DNA from 2 places in the Erwinia tracheiphila genome. Region 2 is predicted to be linked to the other one. Evidence: predicted binding sites of a transcription regulator. Region 2 holds the regulator's gene; the other holds the start of a gene.
What was found. The regulator ArgR, encoded in region 2, controls arginine synthesis, uptake and breakdown. The targets are predictions, from matches to a motif close to ANTGAATAAAAATACANT.

Region 1: a site for ArgR is predicted at 6,832-6,849, ahead of argC (N-acetyl-gamma-glutamyl-phosphate reductase). Genes of this name have one in related genera too.

The regions. Positions count from the first base shown of each region.
Region 1 covers NZ_CP089932.1:4,599,217-4,609,403, forward strand. The annotation lists gene sthA (Si-specific NAD(P)(+) transhydrogenase) at 1-313, shown strand, start outside; gene oxyR (DNA-binding transcriptional regulator OxyR) at 310-1,212, opposite strand; gene tnpA (IS200/IS605 family transposase) at 1,423-1,860, opposite strand; gene argH (argininosuccinate lyase) at 2,215-3,588, opposite strand; gene LU633_RS23845 (argininosuccinate synthase) at 3,673-4,887, opposite strand; gene argB (acetylglutamate kinase) at 4,907-5,683, opposite strand; gene argC (N-acetyl-gamma-glutamyl-phosphate reductase) at 5,699-6,703, opposite strand; gene argE (acetylornithine deacetylase) at 6,897-8,048, shown strand; gene ppc (phosphoenolpyruvate carboxylase) at 8,414-10,187, shown strand, end outside.
Region 2 covers NZ_CP089932.1:698,754-708,940, forward strand. The annotation lists partial or broken gene LU633_RS03630 (IS481 family transposase) at 1-759, opposite strand, end outside; partial or broken gene LU633_RS03635 (aldehyde dehydrogenase family protein) at 782-989, shown strand; gene LU633_RS03640 (barstar family protein) at 1,003-1,272, shown strand; partial or broken gene LU633_RS03645 (YdgH/BhsA/McbA-like domain containing protein) at 1,352-1,537, opposite strand; gene argR (transcriptional regulator ArgR) at 1,950-2,420, opposite strand; gene mdh (malate dehydrogenase) at 2,836-3,771, shown strand; gene degS (outer membrane-stress sensor serine endopeptidase DegS) at 3,810-4,868, opposite strand; gene degQ (serine endoprotease DegQ) at 4,945-6,312, opposite strand; gene zapG (Z-ring associated protein ZapG) at 6,427-6,831, opposite strand; gene zapE (cell division protein ZapE) at 7,018-8,145, shown strand; gene rplM (50S ribosomal protein L13) at 8,388-8,816, shown strand; gene rpsI (30S ribosomal protein S9) at 8,832-9,224, shown strand; gene sspA (stringent starvation protein SspA) at 9,533-10,174, shown strand; gene sspB (ClpXP protease specificity-enhancing factor) at 10,181-10,187, shown strand, end outside.

The DNA of each region.
Region 1 (10,187 bases), 1.0 Mb from region 2:
GCAACAACTGACCGCAATGAAAGTGCCCTATGAGGTAGGACGGGCGCAATTCAAGCATCTTGCTCGCGCACAAATTGTTGGTATGAATGTGGGCAGTCTAAAGATTCTCTTTCACCGTGAAACCAAAGAAATTCTCGGAATACACTGCTTTGGTGAGCGCGCTGCAGAAATCATTCATATTGGTCAGGCCATTATGGAACAGAAAAATGGCGGTAACACGATCGAATATTTCGTTAATACCACCTTTAATTATCCCACCATGGCCGAAGCCTACCGCGTAGCCGCGTTGAACGGCCTGAATCGCCTGTTTTAAACGGTTGTTATATATTTTTTCATGTGTTCGCGAATGGTCTCTGTCAGTTGCTCATAACGACTGCGCAGCGGCGATCCCGGACGATAAACCAGCGCGATGGTTCGCTGTGGCTCAGGTTTGTAACATGGCAAATAACAGACGCCATCGCGTAGACGTTCCTTCGGCACGGCAAGTGCAGGCAGCAGGGTGATGCCACTTCCAGCAGCAACCATATTACGCAGCGTTTCAAGGCTTGTTGCCCGGAAATGTGTATCTTCATCCGCGCCGGCCTGGAAGCAGAAACCCATCGTCTGATCGCGCAGGCAGTGACCGTCTTCAAGCATTAACAGCTTCTCACCGGCAAGATCTGACATAGGTACACGGTCGCGCTTGTGCCAGGGATGATCCTGATAAATGGCCAGACGCATAGGTTCATCGAACAACGGAACTTCTATGAATGCTTCAGATTCTTTTACCAACGCCAGAATGGCGCAGTCCAGTTTGCCGCTGTCGAGCTGGGCCAGCAGCTGCAGCGTTTGAGCCTCATGTAGATACATTTCCAGCCTGGGAAAAGTCTTGTGCAGCATGGGTACAATTTGCGGCAGCAAATACGGTCCCACGGTTGGAATCAATCCAATATGTAATGGCCCGGACATCACTTCGCCCTGCTGGCTGGCCATCTCTTTCAATACCTTCACTTCGCGCAATATGGTACGGGCCTGGTCAACCAGCAGGAGTCCAGCCTGAGTAAATAGCACCTTACGGCTGGTTCGCTCCAGCAGCATCACACCCAGTTCATCTTCCAGCTTGCGGATCTGGCCACTTAACGTGGGCTGACTGACATGGCAGGCATCCGCTGCTCTGCGAAAATGACGATATTCAGCCAACGAAACCAGATACTCAAGATCACGAATATTCATTTTTTCCTCCAATCCACGATAGTTCGTGGCGATAGATAGGATAGCAATCCACGATTAACCCTATCAAGACCGGATAAAAAATAATGTCTTTACCCAGGAAATGCATTATTTAATCACTTAAGGTCATCCGTAAAAAACCACCTGCATAGCAGGTGGTATTGATTTCGCCCCACAGGGGCGCACTAAGTCCAGACTCAGAGAGCCTTCCCTTCACACTTCTTTCAGTGGAAGCTGGCTCTCTTCAACTTCATGTTTTTCCTGATACTTCACGTACGTTATTATCATTTCTTCGTTTATACCTACGGTATCGACACAATAACCTCTTGCCCAAAAATCATTCCCCCACTGCTTGTTCTTACGCAAGCAGGGAAATTTACTGAACAATCGAAGGGCTGTTTTACCCTTTAAGTCGCCTGTTACATGGGAAATCGAAAGCCGTGAAGGCACTTTTACCCGCAAACGGACATGGTCTGTCTGGACATTCAGCTCCACTACTTCTATCCCGGGCTGCTCACCTGAGATCCTTATCTGCTTACAGACCTCTTTACCAACATTGTTCCTGAGGATGCGAAACCGGTACCTGGGTGTCCATACGATATGATATTGACAACACCAGAGCACATGAGATGCTTTCTGGTATCTGCTCATGGTTAAATCCCTGGCAGTTATGGGGATAACAGATTCGGATTTTCCCATGAGTAGCATGACTGGCAGAGCCAACTTATTGCTGACCACCAGGCATAGCAGAATCGCCGCTTAAACATGCTGACGGAAAAGCGCCAGGTGAAGGGTACGCATGATGTGGCAGCGGACAGGTGGCTGGCTGTCTGGTTCGGAAAATCTATACTAACTGGCTGGCTGATTGTACTTTTTAATCATGACCTGCTGAATAAAGTCTGATTAAGGATACAGAGGTTAAGGCGTACACAAAAAAAGGTTCATGGCAGCATGAACCCTTATATGAATGAGAAATCGCTTATTGCAAAACGCGGGCAGATAGCATCAGGCCAGACGTTGCTTTGCTACGGCAATAGCAAGGCGAATCTGCTGCGGTGATACCCCACCTTTTGCGTTACGCTTATCAAGACAGGACTGCAATGACAACAAGGCGTAGACATCGTCGTCAATAACGTTACTGAACGTTTGCAGTGTTTTTAGATCCAGCGCCTCCAGCGCCACACCTTGATCAATGGCAGCCACCACGACTTCACCCACAATATGATGTGCTTCACGGAACGGCACACCTTTTGCCACCAGATAATCAGCCAGCTCAGTGGCATTAGCATACCCCTGCTCTGCGGCATCCTGACAACGTGGACGCTTCACCTGAATGCCGTCCACCACCAGCACCGCCATATGCAGGCAATCAGACCAGGTATCCAGCGCATCAAACAGCACCTCTTTGTCTTCCTGCATATCTTTGTTATAGGCCAGCGGCAATCCTTTTAACGTCATCATCATGCCGGTAAGCGCACCCTGCACACGCCCACATTTCCCGCGAATTAACTCCAGCGCATCCGGGTTTTTCTTCTGCGGCATAAGTGAAGAACCGGAAGTCACGCGATCAGAAAGCTCCAAAAAGCCCGATTCACCCGTATTAAAAAAAATCAGGTCCTCTGCAAAACGGGACAAATGCACCATGCTGATTGCCGCAGCAGAAAGCAGCTCAAGCACATGGTCACGATCGGACACGGTATCCAGGCTGTTGCGTGTAGCAGAAGCAAAACCCAACCAGTCTGCCAGTTGTTCACGATCAATTTCGTAGGCGGTGCCTGCCAACGCACCGCAGCCCAGCGGACTAACGTCAAGGCGCTTAAGCGCATCTTCAAGACGACTTTCATCGCGCGCCAGCATCTCAACATAGGCCAGACACCAATGAGCAAACGTCACCGGTTGAGCGCGCTGCAGATGGGTATAGCCCGGCATCACCGCATCCTGGTTTGCTTCAGCCGTGACCACAAGTGCCTGCTGTAACTGACGTACGGCAATGAGTAACTCGCTAACCTGCGCTTTACACCAGAGTTTCAGATCGGTGGCAACCTGATCGTTACGGCTGCGACCCGTATGTAGCTTTTTGCCCAGTGCGCCAACTTTTTCAATAAGACGACCTTCAACATAACTGTGGATGTCTTCTGCATCACTATCCAGAATTTGCTGCGGATTGGCCCGCACATCATTAAGCAGCGCGTTCAGCGCATCTTCCAGCTCTTGCTGCTCTTCAGTGGTCAGAATGTTGACTGTCACCAGCGCTTTGGACCAAGCTATAGATCCAATAATATCCTGTTCTGCCAGACGATAATCAAAGCGCAGCGAGTCGTTAAATTGTTTAAAACGTTGATCCGCAGCCTGAGTAAACCGTCCACCCCAAAGTGCCATATCAGTGCTCCATTCTTGCCAAAAAATAATATGGGTATTTTGCGCGAATAAGCAGGGCGGCTGGTCACAGCCCTGCCGGGCGACTTATTTTTTCTCGTTCAGCGCACGAATACGGGAAGAGAGAGAGAACAGACGGATGAACCCACCCGCATGGCGATGATCGTAAACTTCGTCTTCACCAAAGGTCGCAAACTCTTCAGAATAGAGGCTGTTAGCTGATTTCTTCTGAATGGCGGTCACCTGGCCTTTGTACAGTTGCAGCACGACTTCGCCATTCACTTCGGTCGCCAGCGACTCAGCCGCCGCCTGGATGGATTTGCGCAGAGGAGCAAACCAACGACCATCGTACACCACATAGGACATCTCATGGCCCAATTGTTCACGCCATTTGAAGCTGTCACGATCCAGTACCAACTGCTCAACGGCGCGTAGCGCGTTCACCATAATGGTGCCGCCAGGAGTTTCATAGCAGCCACGTGACTTGATGCCGACCAGACGGTTTTCAACGATATCAACGCGTCCCACTCCATGTCTCGCGCCGATGACGTTCAGTTTTTCCAGACACTGGAACGGGCTGAACTTCTCGCCATTGACGCCAACCACACGCCCTTTCTCAACGGAAACCGTCACCTGCTCAGGCTGATCGGGCGCCTCCTGGGGATCAACCGTCCATACCCAGCAATCTTTGTTCGGCGCGTTCCACGGGCTTTCCAGCACTCCACCTTCGGTGGAAATGTGCCAAGCATTCTCATCCCGGCTGTATATTTTCTCTAGCGAGGCGGTGGTCGGGATGTTGCGCTCTTTCAGGTAAGCCAGCAACGCTTCACGAGAACGCAGGTTCCACTCACGCCACGGTGCAACAACTTTCAGCTGCGGAGCAAGCGCGGTGTAAGTGGTTTCAAAACGCACCTGATCGTTGCCTTTACCGGTTGCACCATGACACAACGCATCTGCACCCACTTTCAGCGCCAGCTCAACCTGCGCTTTGGCGATAACAGGACGTGCCATAGAAGTACCGAGCAGGTAAGTACCCTCATACAGTGCACCCGTTTGCAGCACCGGATAAACGTACTCACTGATAAACTCTTCACGCAGGTCAACCACATGGCATTCAGATGCACCAGACTGCAGCGCTTTCTGCTCAACGCCTTCCAGATCGCTACGCTCCTGACCGATATCGGCCACAAACGCGACCACTTCACAGTCGCCATAGTTTTCTTTCAGCCACGGAATAATCGCGGAGGTATCCAGACCACCGGAGTATGCCAGAACGATTTTTTTGATGCTTTTGTCTTGCATTGTCTTTTCCTTAAACCGGTTAAGCGAGGATCCGGGTGCCGATCGACACGCCGTTAAAAAGGGTTGGTAGCTGTTCAGCATATCGCCAGCTGGCGATCTCCACCGGGCGTCCCAGCGTTCGGGCGGCGTCAAGAGCGGCATTTACTTTAACAATCATACCGTCAGTAATAATGCCCTCGGCGATCAGTTGCCCGGCTTTTTCCGCTGTTATCTCTTCAATGCGCTGCCCTTTGCCATCCAGAATGCCGCTGACGTCTGACAGAAGGACAAGATCGGCTCCCAGCGTGGAAGCAAGCGCCGTTGCGGCCTGATCAGCATTCACGTTCATGAGTTTGCCATCCTGGGTAATGCCGATAGAGCTGATTACCGGCAGAAAACCAGCGTTCAACAGCGTAGTGATCAGTAATGGAGAACCGGGCGTAGCCAGACCGACATGCCCCAACGCTTCATCAAACTGCTCTACGTTAACGCTGCCGCCATCACCAAGGCATAAGCCAACCGCATCAATACCGTGTCTTTTCGACCAGGCAAGCAAGGTTTTATTTGCCGTTCCCGCCAGCGCTCCGGTAATGATATCGATCTGATCAGCTGGGGTAACGCGCAGGCCATTTTTCTTTTTCACTGGCAGCGCCAGCTTGTTCATTAAATCATCAACCAGACAACCGCCACCATGAACAATCAGCAATGGTCGTTGATGGGATTCACGCCAGGCTACCAGCGCACTGAACAGTTTCGCCATCGCCTCTTCACTGTCCAGCAGGACGCCACCGAGTTTAATAATTAATGGACTGGTCATTTGTTTGCTCGCTGATTATAAAAGTGACTGGGTTTCCGGGAAGCCAAAACGAATATTAAGGCACTGCACGGCCTGAGACGATGCGCCCTTCAACAGGTTATCTTCCGCCGAGACGACAATCAAATGCTCACCTTTTACCGCAAAACCAATGTCGCAGAAAGGCAGACCCACCACGCCCTTAATCGATGGCACACCGCGGTCATACACCCGAACCAGCGGTTTGTCATGATAAGCGTTATGAAACGCCTCAGCTACGTCGTCACGGGTAATACCTGCTTTCAGACGACAGGTAGTGGTAGCCAGAATGCCACGAGGAAAGTTCCCCAGATGAGGAGTGAAAATAACCGGAATACCAAGGTGAGCAGCAATCTCCGGTTGATGGCGATGAGTAAAAATACCGTAAGGCTGCAGGCTCACTTCACAGAAACTGGTAGTAACAGAGGCTTTGCGTCCCGCACCGCTCACACCGCTGGTTGCGTTAATCACCGGCCACTGAGCGTCATCAAGCAAGTTCGCCTCCAGCAATGGCCTTATCGCCAGCTGCGCCGCAGTGGGATAACATCCGGGAACGGCAATAAGCTGGGCGCCTTTGATTTTTTCATGCTGCCATTCGGCCAGTCCATAGACGGCTTTTTCCAGCCACTCAGGATGCTGATGGGGAAAACCATAATAGTCTGTAAAAAAGTGCTGCTCATTGACGCGAAACGCCGCTGACAAATCGAATACGACACAGCCAGCCGCCAGGAATTCCGGCGCCAGATCGTGACTGACCTCATGCGCCGTTGCCAGAAAGACCACATCCACTTTATCAGCAAAATCAGAGGCGTTACTCAGTGGCCGTAGTGGAAGATCGATGATCCCTTTTAACTGGGGATGAAGATCGGAAAGTAATTTTCCTGCATCCGGGCTTTGCGCGGAAACCGCCAAAGCGGTTATGTTCACCTGTGGATGACGGTTCAGGTAAGTGGCGAGTTCAACGCCAGCATAACCGCTGGCACCAACAATCAGGGTATTCAACATCGGACTGACTACCTTATGACGATCAATAAAGTTCCGGGTTACAGCAATTTTGCTGCCCCTTCCGTTGAGCGCTAAACTTACCGGTCAGTTTCCGGTTTCCGGTTTCCGGTTTTCATTCTTACGCCGCTAATGTATTTTTATTCAAAAATATTGCATTAATATTGATACTATCCTAACGCAAGGACTGTCAACAGTGAAGACAAAATTACCACCTTTTATCGAGCTTTATCGTGAATTAATCGCCATACCCTCTATCAGCGCAACCGATGCGACTCTCGATCAGAGTAATGAAAGTTTAATCAGTTTGCTGTCTGGCTGGTTCCGCGATTTGGGCTTCACGGTGGAAGTCCAGCCTGTGCCCGGAACGCGCCACAAATTTAATCTGCTGGCGAAAACAGGCAACGGTGTCGGTGGCCTGCTGCTGGCGGGTCATACGGACACCGTACCTTTCGACGAAGGTCGCTGGACGCGCGATCCCTTCACGTTGGCGGAACATGACAACAAACTGTTCGGGCTGGGCACCGCAGACATGAAGGGGTTCTTTGCCTTTATCTTAGATGCATTACGCGATATTGATGTCAGTAAGCTTTCCAGACCACTTTACATCCTGGCCACGGCAGATGAAGAAACAACCATGGCAGGTGCCCGGTATTTTGCCGAAAGTACCAACTTGCGTCCCGATTGCGCCATAATTGGCGAACCCACCTCCTTGAAACCGGTTCGTGCGCACAAAGGGCATATTTCCAATGCCATCCGTATTCAGGGGCAATCAGGCCACTCAAGCGATCCCTCTCGCGGCGTCAATGCTATCGAACTGATGCACGAATCCATTACGCAGTTGATAGGCCTTCGCACTACCCTGAAAACACGCTATCACCATGAAGGCTTCGCCATTCCCTGTCCCACTATGAACTTTGGGCATATCAACGGTGGCGATGCCGCTAACCGCATTTGTGCCTGCTGTGAATTGTATATGGACATCCGTCCTCTGCCGGGACTGACGCTGAACGATCTGGATGATTTACTTAAAGATGCGCTAGCCCCAGTCAGCGCTCGCTGGCCGGGTCGTTTAACGGTGACTGCATTGCATCCGCCCATTCCGGGGTACGAATGCCCGCCGGATCATCAACTGGTTAAAGTTGTTGAGAAACTGCTGGGTACAGAAACAGAAATGGTGAATTACTGTACTGAAGCGCCTTTTATTCAGACTCTCTGCCCAACGCTGGTGTTAGGCCCCGGTTCGATTAACCAGGCACATCAACCGGATGAATATATCGATACCGCATTTATCAAACCCACACTTGAGTTGATTGATCGGATTGTGCATCATTTCTGCTATCACTGAATAAAACTTGGGGTATTCAGCTTTTAAAACAGCAGATTACCCCGGATTTATTCCGCTTTTGAAGATAAGAATAACTTATCCCACCTCACGACCGTTAAATTTCATAAATTCCCGGCAGTTAGCCGCATGATATTACCCGTTTAAGTCATTTGACGAATGGAAGCGAACGTGGCTAGATAAAAGGCAAGGTTATGCCACCACTGGTGTAATAAATTGACACGCTCGGGAGATTTCATCATTCAGGGCAGTGACAGCTGTACAGCTTGCAACAGACTTGCTTAACACAATGAATCAGCGCTGAACGGTTAGCCAGGTCTGTATTTGGAAGATAACGAGCATCGGACAGGAAGGATATCAGGGGCCATATGAACGAACAATATTCCGCAATGCGAAGTAACGTCAGTATGCTGGGTAAACTGCTCGGTGAAACCATCAAGAATGCGCTTGGCGAAAACATTTTGGACCGAGTTGAAACTATTCGTAAGCTCTCAAAATCATCCCGTGCAGGAAACGATGCTCACCGCCAGGAATTGCTGTCAACCCTGCAAAATCTCTCAAATGATGAACTGCTTCCTGTCGCCCGCGCTTTCAGTCAGTTTCTTAATCTGACTAATGTTGCAGAGCAATACCACACTATTTCCCCCAAAGGTGAAGGCGCGAACCATCCCGAAATGCTAACCAGAGCGTTTGAACGTCTGAAACAGCATCCCGATCTTAGCGAAGAGAAAATTCGCGAAGCTATCGCTTCACTTTCCCTTGAACTGGTCCTGACCGCACACCCAACCGAGATCACCCGCCGGACGCTCATTCACAAGCTGGTGGAAGTGAACAGCTGCTTAAAGCAGCTCGATCACAACGATCTGTCTGACTACGATCGTTCGCTGATCATGCGCCGCCTGCGTCAGCTGGTCGCTCAGGCCTGGCATACCGATGAAATTCGCAAATATCGTCCCACTCCCATTGATGAAGCCAAATGGGGATTTGCGGTGGTGGAAAACAGCCTGTGGGAAGGGGTGCCCAATTTCCTGCGAGAGTTGAATGAGCAGGTTGAAGCCTCATTTGGCGTCACATTGCCGGTGGACTTTGTGCCGGTACAATTCACGTCATGGATGGGCGGCGATCGTGATGGTAATCCAAACGTCACGGCAAAGATAACCCGCCATGTAATGCAACTGAGCCGATGGAAGGCCACCGATCTGTTTCTTCGCGACATCGCTGTGCTGGTTTCAGAGCTGTCAATGTCAGAGTGTACGTCGGAAATAAGAGAACTGTGCAGCAGCCCCGATGCGCAAGAACCCTATCGTGAAATTATGAAAAAACTACGTTCGCAGTTGATGAACACCCAGGCCTATCTGGAACAGCGTCTGAAAGGTGAACGCCCTTCGCGTCCTGCCGACCTGCTTATTGATAACGAACAGCTTTGGAACCCATTATATGCCTGCTATCAGTCGCTACAGGCTTGTGGAATGGGCATTATCGCCAACGGCCAGTTGCTTGACACGCTGCGGCGCGTAAAATGTTTCGGCGTACCACTGGTGCGCATTGATATTCGTCAGGAAAGCACCCGGCATACCGACGCTATCGCTGAAGTGACCCGCTATCTGGGGCTTGGCGATTATGCCAGCTGGGCGGAAACGGATAAGCAGGCTTTCCTGATCAGTGAGCTGACCTCGAAAAGGCCCCTGCTGCCACGTAACTGGCAACCCAGCGCGGAAACGCAGGAGGTGCTGGACACCTGCCGCGTTGCCGCTGAAGCGCCAAAGGGCTCGGTTGCGGCCTACGTGATTTCAATGGCGAAAACGCCGTCCGATGTTCTGGCCGTACACCTGCTGTTAAAAGAGGCCGGTATCCCGTTTGCCATGCCGGTTGCGCCGCTGTTTGAAACCCTGGATGACCTGAACAACGCTGACGACGTGATGAGCCAACTGCTGGGCATTGACTGGTATCGCGGCTTCATTCAGGGCAGGCAGATGGTGATGATTGGCTATTCGGATTCAGCAAAAGATGCCGGTGTAATGGCCGCCAGCTGGGCGCAATATCAGGCACAGGACGCGCTGATCAAAACCTGCGAGAAAGCCGGTATTGCGCTGACGCTGTTCCACGGACGGGGCGGCACCATTGGTCGTGGTGGTGCTCCGG
Region 2 (10,187 bases):
TTCTGCACAGACACGTTTTCCATCAGGTAACCTGCCCACTGGCGTTCGCCCGCCGCACATTTTCCCCTGATGAGTCCGCTCATTATTGTCATGCCACAACCCGTTGTCCGGATCCGTTTGCAGGCTCTCCCGCTCCCCATATGACTTCTTGCGGAACGTAACCTGATAAAAATCCTGCAAAATCGTTTTATGGAAGTGCTCACCGATGCCGTTGGCCTGTGGGGACATCGCCTTCGTTTTCGTATGGGCGATATCGTTGATGGCCAGATAAAGCTGGTAATCATGCTGCTCCACCTTACCACAGTACTCCGTTCCTCTGTCGAGTCAGTATTCTCAGCACCGGCAGCCCCTGAGCCTCACAGAACGGCAGTACGCGATCATTTAGCAGGCCGGCGGCGGTGTTCGGCGTTTTACTCGTATACCGCTTGCAGTGCGCCACTTTCGGGTATGTATCCACGAACGTCTGCGGGCAGATACGGCCCACACCCTTTCAGATCGCCAGCACAGAAGGTGTCCTGCGACCCGGGATAGCCCGGGTGAGCGGTCTCGATTTCGCCATTGGCCTCATCATCATGCGCCTTTTTTCTCCAGCGCGGCGATTGGGGCACCGGTAAGCACGATGGCTTCTCTGGCGAGCTTTTCCTCAGGCGCCTTCAGGCGTTTACGGAAGTTCTCCAGGTCGTGTCGTTGCCAGATGGCGCGCACGCCGCTGCCGGAGGTAAACACGCCTTTTTTACGCAGCTCATCACTGGTCCGGTGTCAGATCACGTCGCGACGAATACAGATTAGCCCACCAGCAAAGCTTGGCTTCGCGAATTTTGGCTACTCGTGAGCCTGTGGGTGTAGTGGTTGCCATTACGCCGTGGCATTTTCCAATGGTTATGCTGACGCGAAAATCAGGTCCGGCGCTGGCGGCTGGCTGTACCGGGATAATTAAGCCCGTGAACAATACGCCTCTTGCGGCGTTTACACTGGTTGCCCTTGCAAAATGGAGCAGGCGGTATGAGAAAAGAGACTTTCGATTTTAAAGAAATTACCGATCAGGGCAATTTTTATCGTCACTTTAATGCGTGTTTTGCATTGAATGACCTGTCTGCCAGCGATCTGGATACCTTATGGGATGCAATAGCATCGGGAAGGTTACCTATACCTTTGGAAATTGAATTTATTCATCTGACCAGTGTGCAAAGACGGCGATATGGCGCACTTATTCTGCTTTTTGACGAGGCTGAAGAGGAGCAGGAGGGGCAACTCTGCTTTAACCTGAAATAACGTGCTGGAAAAAGTTTCCGGGCGGAGAGAAAGTGGCAGCAGAGACTTTGCATTCGCTTAGTTTATCGCCGAAACAAAATTACTTGTACCGTTCAGCAGTTGCGTGATAGTTGTCGTTGTTATATGCCTCAATAACACGACAGGATTTTGCGCCCTGCTCGTCGGCTTTTTGTGAAAGTTCCTCTCTGATATCCGTTTGTGCGCCAGCTACACCACTGACGCTAATTATTCCGACAGATTGCATATTTTGTGCTTGTTCTGCGTTAACGGAATTATAAGCTATAAAAATAACAGGCTAAGATTAAAAATGATTAATGAGATGGTGTTTTTCTGATGTTGTTAATGAAGGGTTTAATAATGGTTAACCATTTGGATATTTGTAAATCAATAAACTGTCAAAAGATACTTCACATGAACCATCGTTAATCCTCCACTCGATTCACCGGGAAGCATGCATTGAACTGTAGGAGGCGTAAATTTAATGGCTAAAGAGGTCCCCTGAATTTGCACCACTTTATTTAAAAATAAACCCACCGGGGAAAAATTCATATCGCCGTGCTCAATATAGTCTCAATTATTCTTATTTTTTGATAAAGCGAGGAATATAAATAATCAGATAACGCTATAAAACTCACAAAAACGATGATAAATCTGCCGTAAACGTGGATATGGCTTCCTTATAACTCTTGTTCAAATAAAATGAGTACCGAATCAAGCAGTTTACGAACATTGGTGTGCCTTACTGGCGTGATGAATATCGTATCATCACCTGCAATGGTGCCTAGAATCCCTTCTGGTTTACCTAAAGAGTCAAGCATCCTGGCAATGAGTTGTGCTGCTCCCGGGCTGGTGTGAATAACGATCAAGGCATCATTGTAGTCAATATCAAGCACTAAGTTTTTAAGCGGGCTGGTGGTCGTTGGCACGCCCAGTTCAGTGGGGAGGCAGTAGACCATTTCCATTTTGGCGTTTCGGGTACGCACCGCGCCAAATTTTGTCAGCATACGTGACACTTTTGACTGATTAATATTTTCGAAGCCTTGTTCCTGTAATACCGTCACAATTTCCCCTTGAGAGCTGAATTTCTCTTCTCTTAAAAGGGCCTTGAAGGCTTTGACCAAGTCATCTTGTTTTGAAGAGTTGCGCATGAGATATCCACTTAAAAAAAATGAAAAGAACGGCTGCTACCGGAGAGGTATCGCATCACTATGCAATTAGGTGAATTTTTATGCAAACATGAATTGTGGTGTTACTGTCCATAGCATCGGGAACGGCAGTCTGACAAAATTTAATGAAAAAAACAAACTGTGCAGTAGTCAGAGAACGCCGATAAAGTGAACGACATGTTATAATAATGATATTGTTTTGGTAGGTATGGTGATTGCGATGTCATGGCCTGCTTAAAACAAGTTACTATGAACGGTGATGATCTCTTGACATAATGCGGCCAATTTGGGGCATGCGAAGAGGAATTGATTCATTCGCCGTAGCCTCTCAATTCTTCACTGTCGATAATAAGAAAAATTACCGACGATTGCTATTTACTATAATAAGGAGCTTAAGATGAAAGTTGCAGTTCTCGGCGCAGCTGGCGGTATTGGCCAGGCCCTCGCACTTCTGCTCAAAACCCAGCTTCCGGCAGGTTCCGAACTCTCCCTTTATGATATCGCTCCAGTCACACCAGGTGTTGCCGTTGATTTGAGCCACATTCCTACCGCAGTCCACATTAAAGGCTTCAGTGGTGAAGATGCTACACCTGCGTTGCAGGGGGCGGATGTGGTATTGATTTCCGCTGGTGTGGCGCGTAAGCCAGGTATGGACCGCTCAGATTTATTTAATGTTAATGCGGGTATCGTTCGTAATCTTATTGAACAGGTCGCATCTACCTGCCCAAAAGCACTTATTGGCATTATCACAAACCCCGTTAATACCACTGTGGCGATTGCGGCAGAAGTACTTAAAAAAGCGGGGGTTTACGACAAAAACAAGCTTTTTGGTGTCACCACGCTGGATATTATCCGTTCAAATACCTTTGTGGCTGAACTGAAGGGTAAAAATCCAGCAGAACTGAACGTTCCTGTTGTGGGCGGCCATTCTGGTGTCACCATTCTACCGTTGCTCTCACAGATCCCGGGTGTACGTTTCACTGACCAGGAAGCTGCTGATTTGACTAAACGTATTCAAAATGCCGGAACTGAAGTTGTCGAAGCAAAGGCGGGTGGAGGCTCTGCCACACTGTCAATGGGGCAGGCAGCGGCTCAGTTTGGTCTGTCTCTTGTGCGTGCGCTCAGTGGTGAAGAAAATGTTGTTGAATGTGCGTACGTTGAAGGTGATGGCGAGCATGCACGTTTCTTCTCACAGCCTCTGCTTCTGGGTAAAAATGGCATCGTAGAGCGAAAAGATTTAGGTAACCTGAGCGCTTATGAGCAGCAGTCATTAGCAGGTATGCTCAGTACGTTGAAAGGCGATATTGTTTTGGGCGAAAATTTCGTTAAATAAATACTTTTCGGGTCAGCTTTCTGCTGGCCCGCCTCGCATTACGTTGCCGGATATTCCAGCACCGTAACGGGTAACGTCAATGTTTTGTCATTACGAATAATATCGAGCTCAATGACTGTGCCTGGGCGAATTTCAGCGACCTGATCCATGGTTTCAAGCGCCGATATTGCAGGTTTATTATTTACGTTTACGATTACATCATTTACCTGCAAGCCTGCTTTAGCCGCTGGGCCGCCTTGAGCAACATTCGTAACCACAATTCCCTGAATATGATCCAGACTGGCATTTTGTCGGTGTATTTGTGGGATCTCTCGTCCGCTTATACCAATAAAACCGCGTATCACCCGCCCATCGCGAATTAATTTATCCATGATTTTTACCGCCAGGGCGGTAGGGATCGCAAAGCCGATACCTTCTGGTGTTTCACCGTCATTACTTTTATCAAATGAAAGCGTATTGATGCCCATCAGCTCACCCAGAGAATTGATGAGCGCCCCCCCTGAATTACCTTTGTTAATCGAAGCGTCAGTCTGCAAAAAATTTTGGTAGCGTGATGGACTCAGCCCAACGCGTCCTGTTGCACTGATAATCCCCTGGGTGACGGTCTGGCCGATGTTATAAGGGTTACCGATCGCCATGACCAAATCGCCGATGTGAACGGTACGTTTTACATTAATTGGAATAACGGGTAGGGCTGATGCGGTAATTTTAAGAACGGCAAGGTCAGTCATGCTGTCAGAGCCAACCAGCATGGCTTCAAAAATACGGCCGTCCTGTAGCGCAACAATGATTTGGTCAGCGTCCTTGATGACATGGCGGTTGGTTAAAATATAACCCCTTCCATCCATTATCACGCCAGATCCGAGGGTGCGAATCTCAAGGTTATCAGCCGACGCATTGGCGCTTCGGTTATAAACATTCACCACCGCAGGTGCCGCGCGTCTTACCGCCGGGTTGTAACTGACAGGCGCTTCGTCAGGGGTACCATCCTTGTGCGAGAACAGGTCGTTGCTGATTCTCAGCGTCGGTATCGCAACCAGCAGTATGCCAGACACAGCAAGGCCAAGGAGCACTGAACGCAATAGTTTAGGGAGCATGGCTTCAAATGGTGAGTGAATGAACGCAGGCAGAATAACATGAGTTAAGCGGACACGCAGGTGCCCGCTTGATGATTTAACGCAAAAGCAGATAGATAGTTTGATCGCCGCGAATAATGTTCAGGGCGAGCAGGGGCGGTTTAGTTGCGAGTAGCTTGCGCAATTCTGTCAGATTTCCGACAGGTGAGCGATTAAGGCCAATAATAACATCCCCTTTTTGCAGGCCAGATTGCTCTGCAGGGGTTCCTTTGCTCACGTCATCGACGTTAACGCCCCTGGCCGCGGCATTGCTTAAGGTCGAACCTTGAAATGCAGGCGCTATTTCTTCCGCGCTGCTTATAGTTTGGCTACTGATATCCAGTCTAACCATTAGCGTCATTGGTTTACCGTCTCGCAGAAGTTCGAGTTTGACTTCTTTGCCCGGCGCAGTGGTCCCAATTTTTGCTCTAAGTGCAGCAAAACTTTCGACGGCTTTGTCGTCAAGATGGGTAATGATATCACCTGCTTTGATTCCGGCTTTCAACGCAGCAGAACCAGGCAGGACCTCATTGACAAAAGCGCCGCGTTGTGCATCAACCTTGAAGGTCTTCGCCATTTCAGCGGTCATTTCCGTACCTTTAATACCCAACTGTCCGCGCCTGACCTCGCCAAAATCAATTAATTGTTGGGCAAGGTTCATCGCCATGTTGCCGGGAATGGCAAAACCAATACCAATGTTGCCGCCAGAAGAGGCCAAAATGGCCGTATTGATACCAATAAGTTCGCCATTCAGGTTGACCAATGCGCCACCAGAGTTGCCGCGATTGATTGCGGCATCCGTTTGAATAAAGTTTTCCAGCCCTTCAAGATTGAGACCGCTGCGCCCAAGCGCAGATATAATGCCGGAGGTGGCTGTCTGCCCGAGACCAAAGGGGTTGCCAATGGCTACCGCAAAGTCGCCCACTTTTAACTGGTCAGAATCAGCGATTTTTATCTGCGCCAGGCCTTTTGCACCGCTAACCTGAAGGAGTGCGATATCGGTTGGCTGATCGTGGCCGATGAGTTTGGCATCAAACTCACGCCCATCGCTCAACTGGACGCTGATTTTTTCTGCACCGTTGATAACGTGATTGTTGGTCAGGATATAACCTTTGTCGGCATTAATGATGACGCCGGATGCGAGACCTTCAAAGGGCTGCGGCTGTGCTGCCTCGTTGTTCTGGTCTTGTTGACCAAAAAAGCGTTTAAGAGGCTCCGGTATATCCTGCGTTTGCGGCTGGCTTTGCGTTCCTTCTACATGCACGCTAACCACTGCTGGCAGAACCTTCTCCAGCATTGGCGCCAGGCTTGGCATCGGTTGCCCCTGAATTTGTGCAGGAAGTGCCGCCATTGCCATCGGCGTGGCGGCCATACTTAGCCCTGTACTCAATGCTAGTGCACTCAACAGTAAGAATTTTTTCTTCATCGCCACGACGCTCTCGCTACATGTTAGGGGGAATAAACCGCCAGGACTGCTGATGCCTGCTGGCAATGCTTGACCTGCAGGCAGAAAGAATAACCATTGTTCTGTTAATACGTTTTATTTCTCACGTGAGTGGCGTTCACCACGTAGCAGCCCGGATGCACTATCGGGATAGTCACGTGGCATCTGTATCGGTGCCTGATTGTTATCCGCTTCGGATTCGGTCAGCTGCCAGGCGAAAGGATTCTTTTCACCCGGAAAATTAGGTAACAGATCATTCGAACCTTTTGCCATATGCTGATAAAGCTGACGGTAATCGCGCGCCATATTATCCAGTAATTCAGCACTCTGAGCGAAATGACTGGTCAGTTCTTCACGATAATCAGCCAGTTCGGCTTTTGTTTTTTCCAGCTCATACTGCAGGCTTCTCTGTTCGCGCAGTTTTCTGTTACCAAAACGCATTGCTACCGCGCCGATAACCAAACCAACCGCTAAACCGATGAGCGCGTATTCCCAGGTCATAATAACTCCCGTGTTATCTTCGTTGTTCCGTAGGATTACCTGGCGATTGCCAGTTCACAATGAGTCACTATAACCGCTAATTTGATGGAAGTGGAATCCTGAGGCTGCATCGCTTAGTCTGGAACGGCTTTTTTTAGACAATCAACCACCTGATACTCCAAATATTTCAGGGAATGTGAATAAATTATGCAAATGATGTCTCCTCTGGCATGTTATCGTCACGCGCTGGAAAATGGTGAATATCAACCTGATGATGTTCAACAACAAGCGGTCATTCGACTGGATGCTATCTATCAGAGTTTTATCAGTCATTCGCCTGCTCCGCCCGCAACAGGTAAAGGGTTTTTTGGCAAGTTGAATAAGCTAATGAGCAAGGGCAAAGAGCAGGTCCGGCAGCCTGTTTCAGGCCTTTATATGTGGGGTGGGGTTGGTCGTGGAAAAACATGGCTAATGGATATGTTTTTTCAGGCAATTCCTGGGAAACGGAAGCAGCGGTTACATTTTCACCGCTTTATGCTGCGGGTCCATCAGGAATTAACCGAGTTACAGGGCCAAAGCGATCCCTTACAAACTGTGGCAAATCGTTTCAAGAGTGAAACGGACCTCCTTTGCTTTGATGAATTTTTTGTGTCAGACATTACCGATGCGATGCTGCTGGGTACGCTTATAGAAGCGTTGTTTGCCAGAGGGATTACGTTGGTTGCGACCTCAAATATCCCGCCCGATGAACTCTACCGTAATGGTTTGCAGCGCACGCGATTTCTACCGGCAATCGCGCTTATAAAACAGCATTGCGAGGTAATGAATGTCGATGCCGGAATTGATTATCGTCTGCGCACCTTAACGTCCGCGCATCTCTGGATGATGCCGCTTAATCAGGCCACCTCGCAGGAAATGGAGCGAATGTTCATCGCGCTCAGTGGCAGCGCTCGCGCTGATAAACCGGTGCTGGATATTAATCACCGCCAGCTGCCTACTCTGGGGGTGGCAAATGGCGTGGTGGCGATGGATTTTAACATTCTCTGTGGGGAAGGGCGAAGCCAGCATGATTACATCGAACTTTCCCGGCGTTTCCACAGCGTGCTGCTTTATGATGTTCCGGTGATGATTTACAAATCGGAGGACCAGGCGCGTCGTTTTCTGGCACTGGTGGATGAGTTTTATGAACGGCATGTCAAGCTGGTTATTTCTGCAGAGATCTCACTGTTTGAGATTTACCAGGGGGCAAAGCTCAAGTTTGAATATCAACGTTGCGTTTCGCGCCTGCAAGAGATGCAAAGTGAGGAATACCTGAAGTTGCCGCATCTGCCTTAGGCGTGATAGCCCTGTTCCCCGACGCATTTTAATGAAAAAAGGGGTCGCGCTTTGAAGGCAACTTCTCTATAATCCTGCGACCCCACGTTACAACAAAGGTTTTTTTCCCAAAACTCTTTGTGTTCCGGTAACGCTATCCGAAGGGGTGGCTTGCTGGTCAAAATGGTCGTGTGAGCCTCAACCGTTTATTCAAGCGTTTGGGTATTCACCAACGTGTAACTTATATTTGGGTAAGCTTTTAGATGAAAACTTTTACAGCTAAACCAGAAACCGTTCAGCGTGACTGGTATGTTGTCGATGCGACAGGCAAAACATTAGGTCGTTTAGCGACTGAACTTGCTCGTCGCCTGCGCGGTAAGCATAAAGCGGAATATACTCCGCATGTTGATACCGGTGATTACATCATCGTTATGAACGCAGAAAAAGTTGCCGTAACAGGTAACAAGCGTAACGATAAGATCTATTACCATCACACTGGCCACATCGGTGGTATTAAGCAAGCGACCTTCGAAGAGATGATTGCTCGCCGTCCTGAGCGTGTGATTGAAATCGCGGTTAAAGGCATGCTGCCAAAAGGCCCGCTGGGTCGTGCTATGTACCGTAAACTGAAAGTTTACGCGGGCAACGAGCACAACCATGCGGCACAGCAACCGCAAGTTCTTGACATTTAATCGGGATTACAGGCAATGGCTGAGAATCAAAACTACGGCACTGGTCGCCGCAAAAGCTCTACCGCTCGCGTATTTATCAAACCGGGCAGTGGTAATATCGTTATCAATCAGCGTTCTCTGGAACAGTACTTTGGCCGTGAAACTGCCCGCATGGTAGTTCGTCAACCACTGGAACTGCTGGATATGGTTGGTAAGTTCGATCTGTATGTCACCGTTAAAGGTGGCGGCATTTCTGGTCAGGCTGGTGCGATTCGCCACGGCATCACACGTGCATTGATGGAGTACGACGAATCTCTGCGTGGTGAACTGCGCAAAGCTGGCTTCGTGACTCGTGATGCTCGTCAGGTTGAACGTAAGAAAGTGGGTCTGCGCAAAGCGCGTCGTCGTCCACAGTTCTCCAAACGTTAATTTATTCTATCTGGCAGTATCAATTATCAGAAAACCCGGTGTATCAACACCGGGTTTTTTCTTTTCTGCTTCCGGTCGTGATAGTAAAGACATACTACATGTGGCATTTTCACCTCAAATCCTTATTCCTGCCCTCACAAGTTGTTTAAAATCTGGTAGACTATTTGCCACTTTGCGCCCACGTTGCAGGGCATTGGTGTGAGATTTCTTAAGGGGATGAATTCATCTCTTTCGATAGCATTTTAAGCAAACTCCTCATTGCACAGCGGGTTCGCGTAGTAATTTTCTGAATAAACTTGGAGGTTTTCATGGCTGTCGCTGCCAACAAACGTTCGGTAATGACGCTGTTTTCTGGTCCGACTGACATTTTTAGCCATCAGGTGCGTATCGTTCTGGCGGAAAAGGGAGTCAGCGTAGAGATCGAGCAGGTAGAAATGGATAACCTGCCTCAGGATCTGATCGACCTCAATCCGTATCGCACTGTTCCGACATTGGTCGATCGTGAACTGACGCTCTACGAATCCCGTATCATTATGGAATACCTCGATGAGCGTTTTCCCCACCCTCCGCTCATGCCTGTCTATCCTGTCGCACGTGGTGAAAGCCGTCTGATGATGCATCGCGTAGAGCAGGACTGGTACAGTCTGATGCGTAAAGTGGAAAATGGCACGGTGCAGGAAGCAGACGCTGCTCGTAAACAGTTGCGGGAAGAATTGCTGGCGATTGCACTTTTGTTCTCACGTACTCCGTTTTTCATGAGTGAAGAGTTCAGTCTGGTCGACTGTTATCTTGCACCTTTGCTATGGCGTTTGCCGCAGTTAGGTATCGAGTTAACAGGGGCTGGCTCGAAAGAGCTAAAGGGCTATATGACACGTGTTTTTGAACGTGATTCATTCCTGGCGTCCTTGACGGAAGCAGAACGTGAAATGCGCCTGCAAACACGGGGCTGATTAACCATGGAAA